DNA from 4 places in the Methylobacterium sp. AC315 genome. Region 4 is predicted to be linked to each of the others. Evidence: riboswitches for the same ligand, from Rfam matches in the RefSeq annotation. Region 4 holds a riboswitch; each other region holds the start of a gene.

The links. A riboswitch is a leader RNA that binds a small molecule or an ion and turns the genes downstream of it on or off. The one in region 4 is predicted to bind cobalamin.
Positions count from the first base shown of each region.
Region 1: it holds a riboswitch for cobalamin, as region 4 does, so the genes downstream of both, AC0IY0_RS06250 (CbtB domain-containing protein) here and AC0IY0_RS16020 (TonB-dependent siderophore receptor) in region 4, are expected to answer to the same signal.
Region 2: it holds a riboswitch for cobalamin, as region 4 does, so the genes downstream of both, AC0IY0_RS00585 (TonB-dependent receptor) here and AC0IY0_RS16020 (TonB-dependent siderophore receptor) in region 4, are expected to answer to the same signal.
Region 3: it holds a riboswitch for cobalamin, as region 4 does, so the genes downstream of both, AC0IY0_RS25135 (TonB-dependent receptor) here and AC0IY0_RS16020 (TonB-dependent siderophore receptor) in region 4, are expected to answer to the same signal.

Region 1 covers NZ_CEEDEA010000003.1:213,251-218,668, forward strand. Annotated here, with positions in the region: gene cobN (cobaltochelatase subunit CobN) at 1-954, opposite strand, end outside; gene cobW (cobalamin biosynthesis protein CobW) at 1,027-2,061, opposite strand; gene AC0IY0_RS06240 (DUF1636 family protein) at 2,058-2,456, opposite strand; gene AC0IY0_RS06245 (CbtA family protein) at 2,464-3,213, opposite strand; gene AC0IY0_RS06250 (CbtB domain-containing protein) at 3,230-3,412, opposite strand; cobalamin riboswitch at 3,447-3,641, opposite strand; gene AC0IY0_RS06255 (DUF4424 domain-containing protein) at 3,871-4,893, shown strand; gene AC0IY0_RS06260 (coagulation factor 5 8 type domain-containing protein) at 5,017-5,418, shown strand, end outside.
Region 2 covers NZ_CEEDEA010000001.1:118,143-123,560, reverse strand. Annotated here, with positions in the region: gene AC0IY0_RS00585 (TonB-dependent receptor) at 1-1,288, opposite strand, end outside; cobalamin riboswitch at 1,581-1,776, opposite strand; gene AC0IY0_RS00580 (HigA family addiction module antitoxin) at 2,176-2,535, shown strand; gene AC0IY0_RS00575 (HigA family addiction module antitoxin) at 3,079-3,573, shown strand; gene AC0IY0_RS00570 (NUDIX hydrolase) at 4,061-4,489, shown strand; gene AC0IY0_RS00565 (PLP-dependent cysteine synthase family protein) at 4,586-5,418, shown strand, end outside.
Region 3 covers NZ_CEEDEA010000025.1:8,039-13,456, reverse strand. Annotated here, with positions in the region: gene AC0IY0_RS25140 (DMT family transporter) at 1-8, shown strand, start outside; gene AC0IY0_RS25135 (TonB-dependent receptor) at 56-2,080, opposite strand; cobalamin riboswitch at 2,321-2,518, opposite strand; gene AC0IY0_RS25130 (cell wall hydrolase) at 2,936-3,526, shown strand; gene AC0IY0_RS25125 (hypothetical protein) at 3,924-4,334, shown strand; partial or broken gene AC0IY0_RS25120 (transglycosylase SLT domain-containing protein) at 4,691-5,237, opposite strand; gene AC0IY0_RS25115 (hypothetical protein) at 5,197-5,418, opposite strand, start outside.
Region 4 covers NZ_CEEDEA010000008.1:192,952-198,369, reverse strand. Annotated here, with positions in the region: gene AC0IY0_RS16020 (TonB-dependent siderophore receptor) at 1-1,804, opposite strand, end outside; cobalamin riboswitch at 1,912-2,120, opposite strand; gene AC0IY0_RS16015 (hypothetical protein) at 3,000-3,317, shown strand; gene AC0IY0_RS16010 (hypothetical protein) at 3,595-3,915, shown strand; gene AC0IY0_RS16005 (DUF350 domain-containing protein) at 4,068-4,466, shown strand; gene AC0IY0_RS16000 (DUF1190 domain-containing protein) at 4,468-5,130, shown strand; gene AC0IY0_RS15995 (glutathionylspermidine synthase family protein) at 5,130-5,418, shown strand, end outside.

The DNA of each region.
Region 1 (5,418 bases), on a different contig from region 4:
GAGGTCCGCAGCCCCGAGGCCGCGCGCCGAGGCTTCCCAGGCCGCCTGGGGCGAGCCGACCGTGTAGGCCTGAAGCACCGGGCAATCGGCGCCGTCGAGGACGAAATCGATCCCGTCCTCCCGCGCCGAGAAGGCGGTGGCGGCGATCACCAGATCCGGTTTGCGGGCGCGCACGGCCTCGGCCACCGCCCGGGCCGCCTCCGGCTCCTTCAGGCTCGACACCGCCATCGGCAAGACGCCGATCCCGCGGGCGCGCAGGGCCGCGACCAGGGTGACGAACGGCGCGGTGTCGCCGCCCAGCACCGCGGAGCGGTAGACCAGGAGCAGGGCCAAGGGCGCCTTTGCCCGCATGTCGGCCAGCGGCACCGCCGTCTCGGCCGCCGCGACGGCGACGCCCAGGGGCAGCGCGCCACAGCCCGGGCACCAGGGAAACCCCCGCGGCAGCGGCTGAGGCGGCTCGACCGTGCCTCCCGCGCCGACCCGGACGGCCAGGAGGCGCAGCATCCGCCGCAGGTTCTCCGGGCCGCCGGCGCGAAAATAGCATTCGAGCCGCTCGGCCAGATCCGGGTCGGTGGAGAAGCCGGCAAGGCGCGGGTCCGGCCGGTCGTCGCCCGGCAGCACCGCCAGCACGACACCGTGCGCCCGCGCCGCGGCGGCACAGCGCTCGATGCCGTAGCGCCAGTAATCCAACCCGCCGAGGCAGCGGATCACGACGAGCTTCGCGCGGGCGACCACGCGCTCGACGTAGAGATCCACCGACATCGGGTGCCGGAGCTTGGCGAGCTTTGCGAGCCGCAGGCTCGGCAGCCCGGGCTCGCCGGCATGGGCCTGCCCGATGCCCGCGAGGTCGCTGTCGGTGAACGAGAGCACGACGAGGTCGCCCGGCTCCTGCCCGAGATCCACCGCCGCCTCGCCCTCGTCGAGGGAGACCGTATCGATGCGGACGAGATGCATGGCGCGCTTCCTAGGCCCCGCCAGATCGGGCGCGCGCGCAGCGTCTCAGCGAGGGAGCGCGCGCGATCGCGATCATCCCGCGAGCGCCGCGGCGACGGCGCCCTGGTCGAAGCCCTTCAGGCCGATCACCACCAGGCGACCGTCCCGGTTCTCGCCCGCCCGCCAGGGCCGGTCGAAATGGTGGGCCACGCGCCGGCCGACGCCCTGCACCACGAGGCGCATGGCCTTGCCCTCGACCTCGGCGAAGCCCTTGATCCGCAGCACACCCGCGGCCTCGGCAGCCTTCTCGACGCGGGCCGCGAGGTTGCCGGCCGTGACGGCCGGGCGGATCGGCAGGGCTACGGTCTCGAAGTCGTCGTGGTCGTGGTCCTCGCCGTCGCCGTGATGCGAGGGGCGGGCGTCGAGGTCGTCCTCGGCCGCGGCGCCGAGCCCGAGCAGCACCAGCGGGTCGATGGCGCCGTTCTCGGTCTCCACCACCTTCACGGCGCGGGGCAGGTGAGCCTCGACCTCGGCGCGAACCCGGGCGCGGGTCTCGGCGTCGAGCAGGTCGGACTTGTTGAGCACGACGAGGTCGGCACAGAGGAGCTGGTCCTCGAACACCTCCTCCAGCGGGTTGTCGTGGTCGACCGCCGTGTCGGCGGCGCGCTGGGCGGCCAGGGCCTCGGGATCCTCCGCGAAGGCGCCCGCGGCCACGGCCGGCCCGTCCACCACGGCGACGACGCCGTCGACGGTGACCCGCGAGCGGATGGCCGGCCACTGGAACGCCTGGACCAGCGGCTTCGGCAGGGCGAGGCCGGAGGTCTCGATCAGGATGTGCTCCGGCGGCTCGGCGCGACCGAGCAGGCTCTCGAGCGCCGGAACGAAGTCGTCGGCGACCGTGCAGCAGATGCAGCCGTTCGGCAGCTCCACGATGGAGTCCTCGGTGCAGCCCTCGACGCCGCAGGCGGCCAGGAACGACTTGTCGAAGCCGACATCACCGAACTCGTTGACCAGGATCGCCAGGCGGCGGCCCTTGGCGTTCTCGATGACGTGGCGGACCAGCGTCGTCTTGCCGGCCCCCAGGAAGCCGGTGACGATGGTGCAGGGGATCTTGGTCACGATGGTCATTCCGCAGCCTCCAAGGTGCCGGCCGGAAGCGGGCGGGGATCGGGAAAGGGCGGGATGCGGGCGATCACGCCGGTCTTGAATGCGGCAGGGCGCTCCCGCCAGGGCACGATGCCGTCCGGCGTCGCCGCGTAGGCGGCCAGCCCGTCCAGGATGGTCGCCGCCGACTCGGACGGGTCCATATCGCCGTAGACGTAGGTCCAGCGGGTCTCGGACGCGACCGCCACGGAACAGGGCCGCTTGCACACCGACAGGCACTCGACCCCCTCGATCCGCAGCTGCCCGGACGTGTTGCGCGCGCGCAGGGCCTCGAGCAGGCGCGCGCCGGCCCGGGGCCCGTCCGGATCGTCGCCCGGGCGGCGGCAGGTCGTACAAACGTAAAGGACGGTCTCAGGCATGACGGCCTCAGGCATGCACCGTCCCGCTTGCGTTTCCACGGCCGAAAGCCTGCCAGGCCCAGCCGAAGCCGAGGCCGATCAGCATCCAGAAGACGAAGCTGATCGCCAGCGAGCGCGCCGCGAACTGCGCCGCAAGTGCCGCGGGAAGCTCCGAGGACACCTCCGCAGCCTGCGGCGCACCGGCGACGTGCGGCGCCACGATCAGCACGAGGCCGCCCAGGATCGCGATCAGCGAGCGCCGGACCGTGATCAGGTACAGGCCCATCCCGGTGGCGGCGGCGGTCATCACCCACCAGGCCTGACGGGCGGCGAGCGGTGCCGCCTCGCTGCCCGGCAATTCCGGCGGCAATCCCAGGCCCGGGGCCAGAGCGACGCTGGCGAAGCCCGCGATCGCGAACGCGACACCGACCTGCCGCGTCGGCTCACGGCCGCAGGCCAAGATCACCGCACCGAGCAGGAGGGCGTAGCCGACCCCGCCCACGAGCGTCGCCAGAGCGGTGAAGGCCATCCGGGGCAACCCCTCGCCGGGCTGCCACTCGGGTGCGGCGTCCGGTGTGCCATGATCGTGCCCCGCATGAGCCAGCACGACCTGAGCCGACATGATCGGGAGCCTGCGCTCGGCCTGGTGCGTCTGCTTGGTCTCATAGCGCTCGGCCGCCACGATCAGCGGCGACGTCAGCGTCAACTCGAGGCCGGTCACGACGACGGCCGCGAGGAAGCCGGCGGCCAGGGCCGCCGACAGAAGCCGGATGATCATCCCTGCGCCAGGGGCGTCAGTGGCAGGGGAAGTTCTGGGTATGCCGGAAATCGTGCGCGGCGTTGTGCAGCGCGATCGCCGGCGAGAAGCCCGCCATGAACAGGAGGCCGAGGCCCAGGAAGGCCGCGAGCGCGACGGCAACCGGACGCTCTCCGGCGCGGATGCCGGTGGCGATGGGGGCGAGGGTCGAGGTGGTCATCAACATGTCTCCAGCCGCCCCACCGGCGGCATTGCGGGATCTCATCGTGACGGCAGGTCTCCTGGCTCGCGGCTCGGCGCGCCTGCCGCCTTCCCGGATCGCTCCGGTGGCCTACTGGCAGACGCTCGCCGCTCACAGTTGCGGGGGCAGCCGCGGTTTCGAGGTTCGTACCCCTCACCGCATTCCCTTTTCACCCCGTCTCCGGGGCACCGTCACGCCATCGTTGTAGACGCATGACAGCTCTCGCACAACGGAGGCCCGGCGGAATCGTTTCGGACTCCTGGGGTACGGCACGGATATGCGGGTCGGGCGGTGGCCGTGAGTGTCGAAACGCATTGGGGGGACGGACTTCGACGCGTCGCGACCGCCGTCGGCGCTTGGCCCGCGGCACCGGCGCCGTGTAACGGCCGGCGTGGACGATTCCGGCCCCTGTCCGATTCTCGAACCCTTGAGCGTTGATGTCGATGCGTACCTTGTCGCTGGCCCTCGTCGTCCTGGCGGCCACGTCCCTTCCGGTCCGGTCCGACGACAGCACCGCCGCGCTCATCGCCGGGGGGCTCGTCCTGGAAAAGGCCGGCACGATCGCCCTCGCGGCCGAGGATATGTACCTCTCCGAGCAGGCCGTGCAGATCGACTATCGGTTCCGCAACCTGACCGATTCCGACATCGAGACCACGATCGCGTTCCCGATGCCCGACATCACCGGTGACTCCGAGATGCTGGTTTCGCTCCCCGATCCGGCGCACGACAACTTCCTGAAGTTCCAGTCCGCGGTCGATGGCGAGCCCGTCGAATCGCAGGTCGAGCAGCGGGCGTTCCTGATGCGGAGCGATACACCGCCCGTGGAGATCACCGCTCGGCTCAAGGCGCTGGGGATCCCGCTCGTGCCAACCACCACGGCGACGGAAGCGGCCCTGCGCCGCCTCGGCGAGCGCCAGCGGCGCGACCTGATCGCGGCCGGCATCCTGGAGCGGCAGGAGCACAAGGACGGGACGATCGCGGATGCCCCGCTCTGGACATTGAAGTCGAAATTCTGGCGCCGGCAGGTCTTTCCCGCCGGGCGCGAGATCGCGGTGCGCCAGAGCTACGTCCCGAGCCTCGGCGGTCTCGCGAGCCTGTCCTACGGCGGGCCGAACCTCGACCCGGCGCAGAAGGCGCACTACGCGACCCGATATTGCACGGACCCGACCTTCGAGCGGGCGGCCCAGGCCCTGTACCGGCGGTCGAGCGCCGACGGCAGCCGGGCGTTCCAGGCCTACGAACGGTCCCTCTCCCACGTGATCAGCTCCGGCGGCAACTGGGCTGGCCCGATCGGCCAGTTCAAGCTGGTCGTGGACAAGGGGGATCCTACGACCCTGGTCTCGTTCTGCGGGGCCAACGTGAAGAAGACCGGCCCGACGACCTTCGAGACGGTGATGAGGGACTTCGTCCCGCAGCGCGATATCGAGATCCTGCTGCTCAAGACCAAGACGGGCGAATGAACTAGTCGGGCGCCCTCGCGGTGCGCCCATGGGCTTGACGCGTCGGGTTCGATACGGGCACCGCCGGGCGCGCCCTCCGGCCCCGACCTCGGCGCGTTTGGTCCAGCCCGCCTCGGAGACACGATGGCCCCGGAAGACGCCCCGACATCCGCCCTCGTCGATCTCGCGGCCGGCCGCGCCCCGCAGCGGGTCGTCGAGGCGGATAGGACCTGGCTGGACCTCGACCTCGGCGGCCGCTTCCCGGTCCGGTCCGTTGTCGGGATCCCGTGCGGGGAGGGTGGTTCGGTCGCGGAGGGCGCCATCCTGTTCTCGCAGGACGGCGTGACCTGGTCCGCACCGGGCATCACGTCCCGTCCGGTCGAGTCGGAGGCCGGCACGGTCGTCATTGAGGCCGACGAGCGCGCCTGGACGCGTTCCGTCCGCGTCGCGATGCCGGCCTCGTTGCCGAACGTCACGGTCCGGGTCATGTGCGAGGAGGCGGCGTTCGACCTGATCGCCCTGCGGGCCATGCTGGGCCTCGACGTG
Region 2 (5,418 bases), on a different contig from region 4:
AGGCCGGCTGCGCCCGCCCGTTCTGCGGGAAGTATCCTGGATCGTAGCCTATCAGCGGCACGCTGGTGGTCTGGTCGAAGGTGAAATTGTTCGTGTGGCGGAAGTCGATGTGGTTCACGTCGAACCCGACCGCGAACGCGTTCGGCAGGCCGAACAGGTTGCCCTTGACGCTCGCGTCCAGGCGATTCCCGACCTGTTCCTGGCTGTGGTAGATCTCGGTGTAGCTGCCCCGGTCGACCAGCCCGGTGCCGCGGTTGTAGGTGTATTGCTCGGTATCGAGCCAATGCCGCCGGCTGGTGAGCCGATAGGCCGTATTGCGCACGATGATGTCGTCCGAGGGCGTCCACTCGGTCTTGAACTGGGTCCAGTTATCCGACCAGGTAATCTTCGCGTCGCGGACGTTGTAGTTGTTGAACCGGATCAGGTCCGGGATCCTACCCTCGACCAGGGGCGTGCCCCAGTAGCGCGCCGGCTCCTGGTAGCCGAGGTCGTGGCTCACCGTGACGGCGAGGTCCGGGCTCGGCTGGAACAGCAGGGCGGCCGAGACGGCGAGGTTGCGGAAATCGCCCTCCGGCCGGATCCAGCCATCCGCGCGGTTGCCGCTGACGTTGAGGCGGTACGCGAAGGTGTCGCCGAATTCCTCGCGCCCGAGCGCCCCGCCCGAATCCAGCGCCAGCCGCGCGACGCCGTCGGTGCCGATCACCGCGCGCGCGGTGTTGATCGGCACGAAGACCGGCTTCTTCGGCACCACGTTGATCACGCCGCCGATGGCGCCGTCGCCGTAGAGCACCGAGGACGGGCCGCGCAGCACCTCGATACGCTCGACGTTCCAGGTGTCGAACGGGAACGTGACCGTGTTGGCCCCGACATAGAAGCGTGTGCCGTCGTAGAGCTGCTGGATCGAGTTCGGGCCCGCGAAACCGCGCGACGTGAAGGCGCCGTTGCCGTTGCCCGGCGCCGCGATCGTGGTGATGCCGGTGGCGTCCTGGGTCACAGCTTCGGCGATCGTGTCCTGGCCGCGCAGCCGTGCGGTCTCGCCCGACACGATATCGACGCTCGCCGGCGTCTCCAGCGGCGTCAGCCCGAGCCGGCTCGCGGTCCGGTCGGGCGTGCGCAGGTTCAGCCCGGTCGGCGCAGCGCGGGTCAGGCTGACGCCGCCCTCCCCCTCGACGGAGAGCTGATCGAGGGTCACGGTTTCCTGGGCTGCGGCCGGGCTTGCCAGGAGCGTGAGCATGGCACCGCAGAGCGGTCTACGCCGGCTGCGACGAGGAAGTTTGGATCGCGACATGGTGAGGATAGGTCCGAGCGCGGCGGCCGCCGGTTCAGATGCCCTAATAGCAATGTAATAACATTACAATTGCGGATGCGTGTCTGATCCGGTCCGGTCCACGCGCGGCGGCCCGGGTGAAGGATCAGGCCGCGTGCAAACGCGGCCGGGATCGGCACGACAAGGGAAAGCATCGGGAACCGGGACGCGGGCGCGCTTGCTGTGGCACGTCACCGCGAACGAGGCCTCGCCGACCGCGCTCGCGCACGGCCGTCTCGACACCCGCCAGGACACCCCGCCTGACGCGTTTCGCGTGTGACCACGGCTGACGGCAGGTCTCCTGGCTCGCGGGTCGCCGCCCTCGCACCGTCTTCCCGGGCTTGAGACCCAGTGACGTGGTGGTGAAGGACTCGCCGCTCACAGTTGCGGGGACAGCCGCGGTTTCAGGGCAGGCCCCTCACCGCGTTCCCTTTTGATCCCCGAGGGGAACCGTCGCCGACTAGCGTGGCTGTATGCCGGTGGAACGTCAAGCGTGTGGATATCCGGCCCCCTGCGTGGGCGGCCTGCGATCAGGCGCACGATCGCCTCGCGCGATGCTTAACGGATCACGGGCCTCCGACTGCATGGCGCAAAATTTTGTATTTCCACTGTAATAGTATTTTTTAAAATGACTTGCTGCTTAACGAATTTGAACTTATTTTTCCAGATATCAGCGTTGTTATTTTGAAAATAAGCAAATTAAAATCTACTTATTTTACTTTTAGACAACTCAGGAACTTTTTTTGAGCTGTCGCGTAAGATTTGCGAGCCGAAATCAGAGGTGTTTTAAGACGGCGCATCGGCTAAAATAGTGGTTTCCGCTCTGTCGCTTATTCGCCAAATTTGCAAAACCTGGTAGGAGAATCATTATGAATTCACCTTATGTATTAGAGAATCCCTGTCATCCTGGCGGGTTTGTTAGCCGCAATATCCTTGAGCCGCGTAACCTAACCGTCATGGCTGCGGCCAGCCTGCTCAACGTGACGCGCCAAACGCTGTCCGACTTCTTGAACGAGAAGATCGCTCTTACGGCCGAACTGGCTCTGCGGGTCGAGAAGGTGTTCGGGGCCCGCATGGAGATGCTGATGGAGATGCAGACCCACTACGATATCTCGCGCGCGCGGAAACTCGAACAGAAGGTCGAGAGGGAACTCGCGGGCCGGACCGGCGTCCAGACCCCGACCGAAAGGCCTCAGGTAATCGTCAAGCGCGTTCACGCGTTTGGGTGAGCTCAATTCGTGGCGACCGGTTGTCCGGGATGCCGGGCCGTTACCGGATCTCCCCTGCGCGACGCGGGGTGAACGCGCATTGGTCGGGCCTCCACGCCTTGTCGTCGCTTCTTGGCCGGGACGCACCGCTTTGCGACGCATGATGGACGGCTCCGGAAAACACCTCGGCACGTTTCCGCGCGAGACTGGGTGACGATCGCAGGGGGACCAGTCCCCATGCCTTGGTATCGTTCGTCGTCACGGGCCAAGGCGATCGGCATTCTCCATATCGGACGGTACCGCGCACGCGACCCTGATCGTGTTTCATCGGAGACATTTGCTCAGGCTGTATCGCGATCAAAATTATCATGCATATTTTTGAAGTTTTGCAGATTAATACAGTCGAATTATTGATTTATTCGAAATAAATTTGTAAATCTGGATGAGATTGACATGCTGCAATCCGATTGATATCGACGATTTGATCGGATCTGCAAGACAATAAAATATATAACCGGCAAAATAAAGTAAGACTGTGGGTGGCTGAGGTAGTCGGCGATTCTGATGTTGCTGATGGAGCGCTGCTTGCGCCCATGTGCCCGTGAGGTCTGCCGCAGTTCCGATCAGTCGATCAAAACGCTCATCCGAAAACGATTGTGTCAATCGACGAAGGAGTCCCAGGTGAACGCTGTCCATCAACCGGCAAATCCGTGTCATCCCGGTCTGTTTGTTCGCCGCAAGGTCTTCGAGCCGCGCAACCTGACCATCATGGAGGCTGCCGGTCTTCTGGGCGTCACGCGTCACGCGCTCACCGACTTTCTCACCGAGAAGACCCCTTTGACTGCCGACCTGGCTTTCCAGATCGAGCAGGCGTTCGGGTACAGCATGGAAATGATGATGGAGATGCAGAAGCAGTTCGACATCGCCGCCGTGCGCAGGCGCGAGCGGAATGTTCGAAACGAGTCAATGTCCAAGGCCTGGTCCCAGGTCGCCGCGACACGGCTCCAGGTTGCGCAGACACGGGCTCATACGTCCGAACGGAAGCACGCCTTCGCGTAACGTTCGCACCTATCGGATCTCGGCTCGAGCGATCGCCGCCGAAGTCGGAGGCGGGTTCGGCATACGCGAGCGCGTTAAATCAAGGCTTTAGAACTGCTCCCGATCGCAACGTGTTCGGGAGCAGATCTAGGGATCATGGAGACCGAAGCTGTCGCAGCCGAGGGCGGGACTGTATGCTCGCCCTGCAAAGCCTCCACTTGTTCGACAGAATAGTCCGAGCAGCCGATAGGCCCGGGTAGGCCCGGAGGGGGTCCAAGGGCTCGCGACGCCCGCTGCGTCGGCGTTCGATGAAGCAGCGGTGAAATAGAACACCCGCTCGACGAAGCTTTCCGCACGTTGGACCCATCTGGTAGAGTGTACGGCCGACAACGAGGCGTTGCGCGCCGCCGCCGGGAGCCACGGACCCTGCACCCCGGGCCGTTGTCGGTTTACGAGCCGCAGCATACCAGGCCGCATGAATGTTTAGCGCCCCCCACCAGAGATTCGCATGAAGGCGCTGGGCTTGCCCTGGCGCGGGCGCCAGCTGCTCGTCGCCGAGGTCTATACCGACGACGGGCGCCTCAAGGGCGTGCGGCAGCTCGGGGGCAGCGTCGAATTCGTTGAGCCGGCCGAGGCGGCGCTCGTGCGGGAATTCCGGGACGAGCTTGGTCTCACGGTGCGGATCCTCGGCGTCCCGTTCGTGACGGAGAACCTCTACACCCACGAGGGCAGCCCGGGCCACGAGGCGCTGTTTCTGTTCCCGGTTGGCCTGCCGCCGGGCCCGCTCGATACGCGGGAATGCGTCGTCTTCCACGAGGATTGCGGCACGCCGTGCGTCGCCCGCTGGTACGATCTGGACGTCCTCGATCGCGACGGCGGTCCCGTGTTGTACCCGGTCGGACTGAAGGCGCGGCTATTGGCCGAGCGGCGATCGTAGGCGCGCGTACCTGTGCCGAAGGGCGCTTTCCCTGCCGGGCGCACGGTGCGGCTGCTAAACGACCGCGGTGGAATCACCCACGCCGAGCCCGCGTCCGTGCCCTACCCCATCGCCGCGTCCGCCCTCGATCTGATCGGCGGCACGCCGTTGATCGCCCTCGATCGCGTCCATCCCGGGCCGGGCCGCATCCTTGCCAAGGCCGAATTCATGCAGCCCGGCGGGAGTGTGAAGGATCGTGCCGCCCGCGCCATCCTGCTCGCCGCGCGGGCGGACGGCCGTTTGGCACCGGCGGCCCCGGTGGTGGAGATGTCGAGCGGCAATATGGGGGCCGGCCTCGCCGTGGCCTGCGCGGCGCTCGGTCATCCGCTGCTCGTCACCCTGTCGGCGGGGAACAGCCCGCAGCGGGCACGGATGCTTGAGGCGCTCGGCGCGGAGGTCATGCTGGTGCCGCAGGTCGATGGGGTGCCGGGGCAGGTGACCGGGGCCGATGTCGCGGCTGCCGTCGAGTCGGCGCAACGCCTGGCGGGTAAACGCGGCGGCTTCTATGTCGATCAGTTCCATGCCCCGGAGGGCGTCGCGATCCACCGGGATACGACCGGGCCGGAGATCTGGGCGCAATCCGAGGGGCGGGTCGATGCCTGGGTCGCCTCGGTCGGGACGGGCGCGACGTTTTTGGGTGTCGCCGCAGCGCTCCGGGCGCGCGATCCGCGCGTCGTCTGTGTGGCTGTGGAGCCCGACGGCTGCCGGCCGCTGGCGGGCGAGCTTGTCACCAAGCCGCGTCATGTCCTGCAGGGGACGGGGTACGGCAGCGTGCCGCCGCATTGGGATCCCGGGCTCAAGGATCTGGCCGTCGCGGTGACCGACGACGAGGTCGTGCGATGGCGCCGGTTGCTGGCGACGCGGGAGGGTCTGCATGTCGGCTACTCGGC
Region 3 (5,418 bases), on a different contig from region 4:
AGCACTGAGCCGGATCCCCTCCGGGCCCCGGGGTCGCGCTCAGAATCGGCCGCGCTCAGAACCGGCCTGCGATGGTGAGGCGCACGGCCGTGGGCTCGGCCGGGTGGAACACGCGGTCGGTCAGGCCCTCGGCGGGCTCCCCGGGCAGGCGCGAGACGTAGGCGTAGGTGATCTGGTCGGACTTGCTGTTGGTCAGGTTCAGCACGTCGAGGGAGACGCTGACCCCGTTCTCGAAGGCGTAGCCGACCCGGCCGTTGAACAGGGCGGTCGGGCGCGAGCGGATGGAATTGTCCTCGATCAGCGGGCGCGGCCCGAAATACCGGAACCGCAGGGAGCCGAACCAGCCGAGCGGCGCGCCGAAGGTGATGCCGGCCGACGCGATGGTGGTAGGCGCCTCCGGCACCCGGGTGCCGACTGGGTCGGAATCGGAGAACCGGGCGTTGGTGATCGTCAGATCGCCCTCCAGCGACAGGAACGGCGTCAGCGCGTAGCGGTTCGTCCACTCGACGCCGAAGCGCCGGGTCGGGCGGCTCGGCTCCGTGGTGCCGGTGTCGCCCTGGAACAGGTTTTCGGACGCGAAGTCGAGCCGGAACAAGGCGAGGCTGGTCTCCAGCCCGGCGATCGAGCGGTTGCGCAGCCCGACCTCGTAGCCGGTCGAGGGCACCAGGAACGGCGCGCGGCCGATGTTGAACAGGGGGCTTGCCGGATCGACCGTGGCAGTCACCCCGCGCACGTCGTTCGAGTGGAAGCCGCCGCCGTAATTCACGTAGAACTCGGTGTCGAACCACGGTCCGAGGGTCAGGCCGAGCTTAGGATTGACGATGCCGTCGCGGGCCCGGCCCGAATTGGCCGGCGTGTCCGAGGCGACGCGGGCATCATAGCCGTCGGCGCGGAAGCCGAGGCTGGTGCGCAGCCAGTCGGTCCAGCGCACCCGGTTGTCGAAATAGAAGGCCCCGCTCGTCTCCAGCACCCGATCGTCGAGCACGCCCGAGCGGTATTGCCGGTTCGTCGTGTTGAACAGCCCGACCCGGATGCTGTCGGTCCGGGTCTGCACGCCGACCTCGTTCTCCATCGGACGCCCGAACAACGCGCCCTGGAAGATGTGCAGCGCCTCGCCGCCGCCGATGATGCGCTGGTCGAGCTGGTGGAACTGGTCGCCCGCGACGGGGTCGTTGAGGACATAAGTGAAGTCGTTGAACAGGTTGAGCTGCGAGCGGATCACGTAGGCCGAGGCCCGGGTCACGCCTGTGTCGTCGGTGCTGCTGAAGCGGCCGGACAGCGAGAGGCGGCTCGTATCCCCGCCATCCGTGGGGTTGATCGTGCCGTATCGGCCGATCAGCCCCTGAGCGACGGCCCGCTCGGGGATCTGGTTGGTGGCGGTCCAGCGGCTGGCATAGGCCATGCCCGTGACCGAGAAGCCGTCGAGCGCCGTGCCCTGGCTGTAGCGGGCGACGGTGCTGATCTTGCGCAGGGCGTCCGGGACCACCCACGGACCGTCGTAGACCTGTGCGTCGGCCGCGACCAGGAGGTTGCCGTCCCCGATCGGGGTCGAGGCGATGGTGAGCGCGCGCTTGTAGCCGAAGCTGCCGATGGCGGTGAGCGCGAGGTTTTTCTGGACGGTGTCGAGATAGTCGATCCGCACCGAGCCGGCGGAGGCGAAATCGCCGTCGCGTACGAAGTACGGCCCCTTGTGGAACTCCACCGCGCCGACGAGTTCGGGGATCAGGAAGTTGATGTCGGCATAGCCCTGCCCGTGGGCGTGGGTGCGCATGTTGAGCGGCATGCCGTCCAGGAACAGGGCGATGTCGGTACCGTGGTCGAGGTTGAAGCCGCGCAGGAAGAACTGGTTGGCCTTCCCCTCCCCGCTATGCTGGGTGACGATCAGGCCCGGCACCGCCTCCAGCACCTCGCCGGGACGCGTCACCGGCCGGCTGTTGAGCTGGGCGCCCGTGATCACCCCCGCGCTGGCGGAAGCCACGGGCAGGAGCGGGCCGCCGATGCCGGTCACGCCGCTGACATAGCCCGCACTCGCGGCGGCACCGCCCCGCGGGGCCCCGGAAGGCTCTGCGGTGACCGAGATCTCGTCGAGCGTCGCCTCGGTGTCCTGGCTCGGCCGGGATCCGTCCCGGGCGGAGGCCGCCGGGGGCAGCAGCGCCAGGGCCGTCAGCACGGCCAGTTTCGAGGGCGTCAAGCGCGGCACAGGACGGGACACGGGACCTCGGGCGACGGCAGTGGCACGTCACCGCGAACGAGGCCGCGCCGACCGCGCTCGCGCGGGCGTCCCGGCACCCGCCAGGACACCCCGCCCAGCGCGTTTCGCGTGTGACCACGACTGACGGCAGGTCTCCTGGCTCATGGGTCGCCGCCCTCTCGTCGTCTTCCCGGGCGAGGCGGCCCAGTGACGTGGTGACGAGAAGGCTCACCGCTTACAGTTGCGGGGGCAGCCGCGGATTCGGGGAAGACCCCTCACCGCGTTCCCTTTTGATCCCCGAAGGGAACCGTCCCAGCCACCTTCGAGCCAAGGCTTGGGTCCCGTCAACGTCCCGGCACCGGTTGGCGGCGTGTGTGTCTATCGGATGACACCGGGCCCTCGGCCGGCTCTCGTTCCAGCCGAACGAGGCCGCCGACCGGGGGACTCGTCCCTCCGATCCCGGACGGCTCCGGGCGATGCTACGCTAATGGTATCGCGAAGCTTTTCCGCCCGGACCTGCGGCTCCCGCTGCGGCTCCGGTCCGTCCCGCGAGGGGCCGCGTTCCAGGGCTGTCCGTGGTCCGCCAGCGCGGGCCGACCGGCGTTCGGGGCGATCCACGCATGCCGGCCCGCCACATCCTCGCCGCGAACGTGCACACAAGCTTGGCGCGTACAACGATCGAGAGTGGCGACGCCGGGCAGGGCGATCGCCCTGCCCCGAGGCCGGAGGACGGAGCGCTGATGCATGCAGGGTAGCGAGAGGATCAAGACCGTTTCGGGGCTGGTCGCGCTGGCGCTCGCCGGCGGCCTCGGTGCGTGCAACACCGCGTCACCCCTGACCACAGGATCGATCCCCGGCCGCAAGCCGTCGATGGTGGTCACCGACGCCGAGCGCGACTGCCTCGGCCGGGCCATGTATTTCGAATCGAACCGCAGCGACGAATCCGGTCTGCTGGCCGTCGGCACCGTGGTCATGAACCGGATGGAGGCCGCGATCTTCCCGGGCGGCATCTGTGCGGTGGTCGGGCAGCCCGGGCAGTTCGCCCCCGGCGTCCTGACCAAGCCGATGCAGGACCGCGACCTCCAAAAGGTGGCGGATGCCGCCGACGCGGTGCTGGCGGGCGAGCGTCACCCGAAGGTCGGGAAGGCGATGTATTTCCACACGGCCGGCCACCACTTCCCGTACACGAACATGCACTACGTGGCCGTAGCCGGCGGCAATGCCTTCTACGAGAAGCGCAACTCCCGCGCCGCCAAGGCGGAAACGCCGGCGCCCGCCGCCCTGTCCCCGACGGTGTCGAGCTACGCGGCCGGCCCGGCTGCGCCGACGCGTTAGCGCTGCGCACAACGATCCGAACGGCCTTGCCGGATCCGGATCGCGCTTCCGGCGCGGGTCCCTCCCCTTGCCGCAAGCCTGCGCCCCGGCACCACCCGCTCGCAGCGCGTGTCCATCCCGCTGCGAGCGTGGCCGCCCGCGACCACGCGGGCCGGCGGAAGCCGCCGCAAGCCATACATCGGGACGCGGCTCCCGACAGGGACGCGGATCGACCGGCATAGAACGAGGCGGTGCTGTCGATCGCACCATCTTGACCGGTCATGGCAGATGAAGTGACATCGCGCGCGGCGGTAAATCTGTTGATTGGCTCCGTGACCCGCGGAGGCGAGATTTACATCGACGGGCGACGCCTTAGCTTGTCGGTTAGAACTACCCACGAATCACGGATCTGCCGCCGATGATTGCCCACAGGGTAGCGCTCGCTGGTGCGGTCCTCATTCTGAGCATCGCACCGGCAGCCTCTCAGTTGCGCCGCCCGATGACCTGTACGGAGGACGTCTCGGTGGGGCTCGACGCGGCCCCCGGCCCCGAGGGTGCAAAGCCTCAGCCGCACCGGGCGCGGACCTTCTCGTTGGTCTCCGGCGGCGGCTTGCTGACCGTCCTCTCCGCCGGGCGGTCCGACTATTACGAATGTCAGGTGGCGTCGCCGCGCTTGAATGAACGGACCCCGCGCAACGCGATCAAGTGCCAGAACGGCGTATATTTTCTTCTGATCGACCTGAACAAGCTGAACTTCGTCGAGGCGCAGCTCAATCCGGAGGATCGCGGCGAGATCAAGATGAGCTACGGAAGCTGCAAGATCCTCTGACTGCGCTCAATCCATCCGGATCAGGATGTAGGCCGAGACCGCGATGACCGCGATGGTCACCGCGAACAGCAGAAGCGTCCTGGCGAACGCGCCGTCGGGCGGGTCTGGTGCGTCGTTCATCATGCTCTCCCAGCCCCGGAAGGATGGTGGCGTTTGCCGTCTTGCTCAACGTATGAGCGGCCAATAGGCAGCATCCGCATAGAGTGGTCGGTAATCTGCGCTGTTGGCACTGAAGAAACCGTTCCTCGTCTGCATCTCTCGCCGCCTAGCCGGAAGGGACGTGGCATGCCTCGAGGGGATCGGCGCCGGCCACCGTGATCGAGCGTGCCCGCGGCCGCCCCCGGTCGAAGGGTGCATCACCGGTAGAACTGCGTCGCCGCCGGGGTCCATTGCCTGAATCCGGTCGCGACCATGTTGGCGACCACCCGGCAGATATACTGTTTCTGCGCCGCATTGTTGTTCGGCCCGGCATGGTAGCGCGCCACCGCCATCGTCCAGCTGCCCTCTCGCTTCTTGAGCTCCTGGAGGAATTGGGTGGCGTACTGGACGTTCGCGAGCCGGTCGATCATGGCCTCGACCGAGCCGAGCTTGCCGCCGTGATAGAGGTGGTTGATCTGCATGCAGCCGAGGTCGATCGGGCGGATGCCCTTGCTGCGCGCTTCCGTGAAGCGAGCGATCACGTCCCGCGGCCCCGTTCCGAAATAGGCGGTTCCGGCGAAGTTCATGGCGTAGGGTTGAAGGGAGCCGCGCTTGCCGATCCTCGGTCAGGCCGACGGCGTAGAGCACGCCCAGCGGCACGCAGTAGCGGGCGGAGGCGCGCGCCATCTCGGCCTCGCAGACATTCGCCACTGCCGTGACAACGCTAGAGATAAATGCCGCTCTCACGAAGACGTACCACTTCATCCGTCCGTTCCCTTTTGCGTCTGTTGCCCGATTGGCGCTGCTCGTCCTGCTGCTGTCTGGTGCCCTCGTTGCCCGCGCGGGCCCCGTCGTTGAACGATGGCGACGCGTGAAATCGTGAGCCGTCCGACGCGGTCGATGCCTCGGCTGAACGCGCCTGCCCGACGATGCCCCCGGCTTGGTA
Region 4 (5,418 bases):
CCTGGCTGCGCACGGCGCCCGCCGCGATCGAGAAGCCGCTGTTGTTGGGATCGGGGGTGAGCACGTTCTCGCGCTCGACCCGGAAGGCGGCCGCCGTCAGCAGGAGGTTGCCGTCGAACAGCTCGGACTTCACGCCGACTTCGTAACCGAGGCCGGTCTCGGGTGCGAGCGGCGTGCCGCGCGTCACCGCCGCGGCGTCGGGGCCGATATTCGGGCGGAAGCTCGTGCCGACATTGGTGTAGAGCGCGAATTCCGGGATCGGGCGGTAGACGAGGCCGGCCCGCGGCGAGGCCGCCACGCGCGATTGATCGACCTGGCTGCGCGGGGCCCGCTCCCGGAAGGACTGCTCGAAGATGTCCACCCGCATCCCCACGAGCGCCCGCCATTCCGGGGTAAGGACGATCTCGTCCTGCGCGTACAGGCCGGTGTTGGTGACCCGCTCCAGGTTGTTGCGCGGGATGGTGATCGGCGGCAGCGCCTGCCCGTAGACGGGCGCGTAGATGTCGAGCGCGAAGGGGCTCGTGCGGAAATTCGAGCGGAAGTACTGCGTCCGGCTGTCGGTGCTCTCGCGGTCCAGCCCAAGCAGCACCGTGTGGCCGATCCCGGCCGTGTCGAAGCGCCCGAGCAGTTCGGCCTGCCCGATCGCCACGTCCCAGCGGTAGTCGCGCACGTTGCGGTCGCGCGCCACGGTGCGGTTGTCGGCGGCGAGCGAACGGACCTCGGCCGACTCGCCCGCCAAGTCGCCCGTGTTGAGGTAGGTCGCGAGCCGCATCTGCCAGGCGTCGTCGAAGCGATGATCGACGCGCACCTGCAGGGTGTTGTTGGTCTGATAGGTGCTCTGGCCCGGCTCCCCCAGGAAGCGTGAGATCGGCAGGAAGCCGAGCTGCTTGTTGATCGCGATCACCCCGCGGTCGAACACGATGCGGTTCTTGACGAACTCGGTCTCGACCGTGACGCGGGTATCCGGCGTCACCTGCCAGCTGATCACCGGCGCCACGAGCAGCCGGTCGCTGTTGACGAAGTCCCGGAAGCTGCCGGCGCCCTGGGCCGCGAGGTTGAACCGGTACAGGACCGTGCCATCCTCGTTGAGCGCGCCGCCGGCATCGACCGTCCCGCGCGTCAGCCCGAACGAATCGATCTGGGTGCCCATCTCGACGAAGCGCTGGGCGGTGGGCTGCTTGGTGATGAGGTTCACCAGCCCGCCCGGATCGCTGCGCCCGACCAGTCCGGCGCCGGGGCCCTTCAGCACCTCGATCCGCTCGATGTTCTGGGCATCGGGCGGCGGGGGCGTGCCGCGATTGAGCGGGAAACCGTTCTTGTAGATCTCCGAGGTCGTCACCCCGCGGATGGCGTAGCTGAACAGGCTCAGGCCGCCGAAATTGTTCTGCTGCGCGACGCCGGGGAGGTAGTTGAACACGCGATCGACGCGGGTGGCGGCGAGGTCGCTGATCACCTCCCGGGGGGCGACGGTGACCACCTGCGGCACGTCGATCTGCCGGGTCGGGGTCCGGGTCGCGCTGACGGCCCGGGTCGCACCGTAGCCCGGCGTCGGCCCGATCAGGCCGATGCTGTCCGACGCGGCCGTCGTACCGGGGGCTGGGCTGCCGCCGACATGCTCGACCGAGACCTCCTCCAGGGCGATGCTCTCCTGCGCCCGCGTCTCGCCGGCCGGCGAGCCCGCCGTCAGGATCGCCGCGAGGGCGACACGCGGGCTCTGGCGGCGGAAGGGAGACCGGGAACGGCTCCGCGGGCCCCGGGCTTTCGCGGAGGGATGGGTCGTGGTCGGCTTCGGGCGGACTGGCACCGGCACACTCATGGTTGTCGAGCCGGAGGCTTCAGCGTGAGCGCGTGCGGGCGACGGGCCCACGGGGCCGCGCCGTCCCTGCGTTCCGCCGGGGCACCCCGCCCGAGGGTCGTCGTCACGCCGAGGCAGGTCTCCTGGCTCGCGGGTCACGATCCCGGCCTGGTCTTCCCGATGCGACGCATCAGTGACCACGGGCGGCAGGGACTCACCGCTTACAGTTGCGGGGGCAGCTTCGGCCTTGCCCGTACGAGCGCACCGAATTCCCATCTTCGCCCGCGGACCGAAGCCCGCGGGAACCTTGGCCGCCCGATACTCGCCACCGCGCCCCCGGGGGTCAATGCCTCAACGACAGAATGCAATAACGTTACACACGCTGTGGTTTAAGGGACACATCGGCCTCCCGGTTCGCCAGCTCACGGTTTCGGCTCTGGCGGATGAGCGCGCCCGGGCAGCAGCGGGGCGCCGCCTTCCGGGGCCGGATCCGGGATCTCTTCCACGTGGCTGCGGAAGCCAGCGCCGGACGTCGGCCTGTCGGCGCGCGGTGGCGGCGAGACGGCCAGCAGGCAGCCCGGCCGAGACCGCGATGGTCTGCCAGGGACCGGACGGCGCGGCCATCCGGGCGTGTTCACCGTGCGGAGCCACCCGCAGGCGGAGCGCCAGGCCCGGGTTGGCCGCAGCCTCGTCCAGGAACCCGGACCTGTCCGGATCGAGTGGGTGTTGGCCCCAGACCGGGATGGACGCGCCGCCTCCACGCTCTTCCGATCCCGCTCGGCCGGAAACCGTAACGCAGCGATTCGACACGGCGTTCGATCCGTCCGGATACGGTCTTGCGTCCACCTGGGGCGGCCCCCGATCTGTTTCGAGACGCGGCCCGGATTGCACCCGCGGTGCCAGGGAGCGACGCGCCTCGGCGCGAGGCCGGGCGAACTCCGGGCCGCCGCCGGGCTCATCCGTATCGGGCGCGCGGCGTGGGCCGGGCGCGTCGAGACCCGCATCAGATCGGCGGGCTGCGAGCCCCCCGCGCGGGCTTCGCGGTGCGTGCCGGCCTCCGGTGGGCCCTCGGGGCGCGGCACCTGCGGCTTGGCTTCGACACCGGGTCGCGGCGTCGCGAACCTGAACGGCCGCAGGGGGTTTGCTTTCCGAAGAGCGCGGTCGGCACCGACGCGGTACGCCGCGCGGCGTGGAGAACATGATGATGGACAGCACCCTGGCTTCGGTAACGGTCCCTTCCCTGAAGGCCGCTCGATCGGCGCGAGACCGCCTGGCCCGTGCCGGGTTTGCCCGCAACAGCATCGACATCGAGCGGCATGGCGACGGGTTTGAGGTCTCGATCAACACGCGCGAAGAGAACAAGGCACGGGCCGAGCGTATCTTGACCGGATCGCCGCTGGGCAACGACCTCCGGCAGGCCGGGGAACAGGCGGCCGACTTCGTGCACGGCAACCGCTCTTTCGCCCTGGGCCTCGCCGCATTGGCCGGTTTCGCGATCTTCAGCCTGACGAAGCGCCGGTGACCCTCGTACCCGCCGTCAATCGGCTCGCGCGCCGGTTCCGTGCCGGCGCACCGTCACGACGCGTGCCCTCCCGACGAGGGTGCGGGTGCGGGATGGCTACCGGATCTCACCCCTCCGCGCTGAGAAGCCGTGGAGGGGGCGTGGAGGGGGCAGCGGGGTAAGCCCGCGTCTGCTCTAAGCCCGCCATCCGGCCTGCGAAGTCCGCGCCCGTCAGCGTGAAGCCGATCCCGCCGGGCGGCTCGGTTCCGGTTCGACCCGTCGCGAGGCGATGCTTGTGATGCGCAGTGTGGACCGCGTCCTGATCGGCCTCGGCCTCGCCGTCTGGCTGCCCGCCCTACCGTTTGCCATCGCGTTGGCCGTGGGCAATGGGGCCGGCTGCACGTTGAGCGAGAACGACGTCCATCCGTGCGTGATCGCCGGGATCGATCTCGGTCTACCCCTGACGCTGATGGCGCTCATGGGCTGGGTCGTCGTCGCGATGCTGCCCTTGATGGCCCTCACGCTGGTGGCGGGTGTGGTTTGGGGCGGCGTCCGCATCGGTCTGACCTGGCGGCGTGGGCGGGGAACACGCCGCGCTGCCGATCGTCCAGCCCCATAGCGGCGGTTGCCGCCCCGCGATTGTGACCGTTCCTGCCTGCATGCTACGCCCTGCGGAGCGGCTGAGCGAAACCTCGACGGATACGGCTCCATGGGCGACCCGACCGACGCATCACCCTGGTCCGCGCCGGGTCCCGCCGAAGGGCTTTGGGCATGACCTCCATCTCGGGTCTGCCCGCCTTCCTGCTCTACCTCGTGACGGCTGGGGGACTGATCGGCCTCTACCTTCTCGTCTACACGCTCGCCACCGCCCACAATGAGCTCGCGCTGATCCGGCGGGACGTGGCCGCGGCCGCGGTGGCGCTGGGCTTCAGCCTCGTCGGCTTCGCGTTGCCGCTCTCGGTGGCGATCTACAACGCCCAGTCCATCCTCGATTGCATCGTCTGGGGCCTCGTCGCCCTCGTCGTGCAGATCCTGATCTACTGGCTCGTGCGCCTCGCGGTGCCGGATCTGTCGCGGCGCATCGAGGACGGGCGGATGGCCGCCGCGGTGCTCCTCGGCGCGGCGTCCTTCGCGGGCGGCCTCGTGAATGCCGCCTCGATGACCGCCTGAGATGGCGGACGCGCGCACGGTCGGGCCCGCAGAAGACCCTGGCGAGAGCCGCCGGCGCAAGCGCTCGGCCGCGATCTCCCTCGTCCTGGTCACCGGGGCCGGAGCGGCGGCGCTCGGACTGGGCTGGCTGGATCCCTCCCAGAAGGAGGAGGACGCCCTGGTGTACGACAGCCTGTCCGCCTGCATCGGCCAGGGGCTTCGCACGGAGGAGGCCTGCACGACCGATTATGCGGCCGCCCAGGCCGCCTATTCCACGACAGCGCCGCGCTACCCCACCGCGGAGGCGTGCCGGGCGCATCACGGTCCGGACGGCTGCGTGGCGGGAGAGACGGTCGCTCCGGACGCAGCCGGCTCTTTCGTGCCCCTGATGGCCGGCTACATGATCGGGCGCACGCTGGAGCAAGGCCTGCCGGCCCAGCCGCTCTACCGGCACGCGGAGGAGACCCAGGCGGCCGGCGGAGGCAGCCGCGGCGGAGGCGGCTACTGCACCGGTTCGGGCGGCCGGGTCTACGCCGCGGCGGGCCGTCCGGCGACCCGCGTCGCGTCCAGCGTGGCGCGCACGACGGCGTCCGTACCGCGGATGGTGTCCCAGGGCGGGTTCGGTGGGACCGGGCGGGCGATCGCTTCGGCCGGCAGCCGCTCGGGCGGGTTCGGAGGCGGCTGATGCGCCGCGTGCCCATCCCGGAGCGTCCCGATTGGCGCGATCACGCGGCGCGGGCCGGCTTCGCCTTCCACACCTTCGACGACGAACCCTACTGGGACGAGAGCGCCTACTACGCCTTCACCCTGGCCGAGGTCGAGGACGACATCGAGGCGCCCACGCGCGAGCTCCACGCCCTGTGCCTCGCCTTCGCCGACCGGGCCGTGTCGGACGGTGCGATCCTCGCCTCCCTGGCGATCCCCGAGCACGCCTGGGACGCCATCGCGGACAGTTTCCGGCGGCGCGACCCTT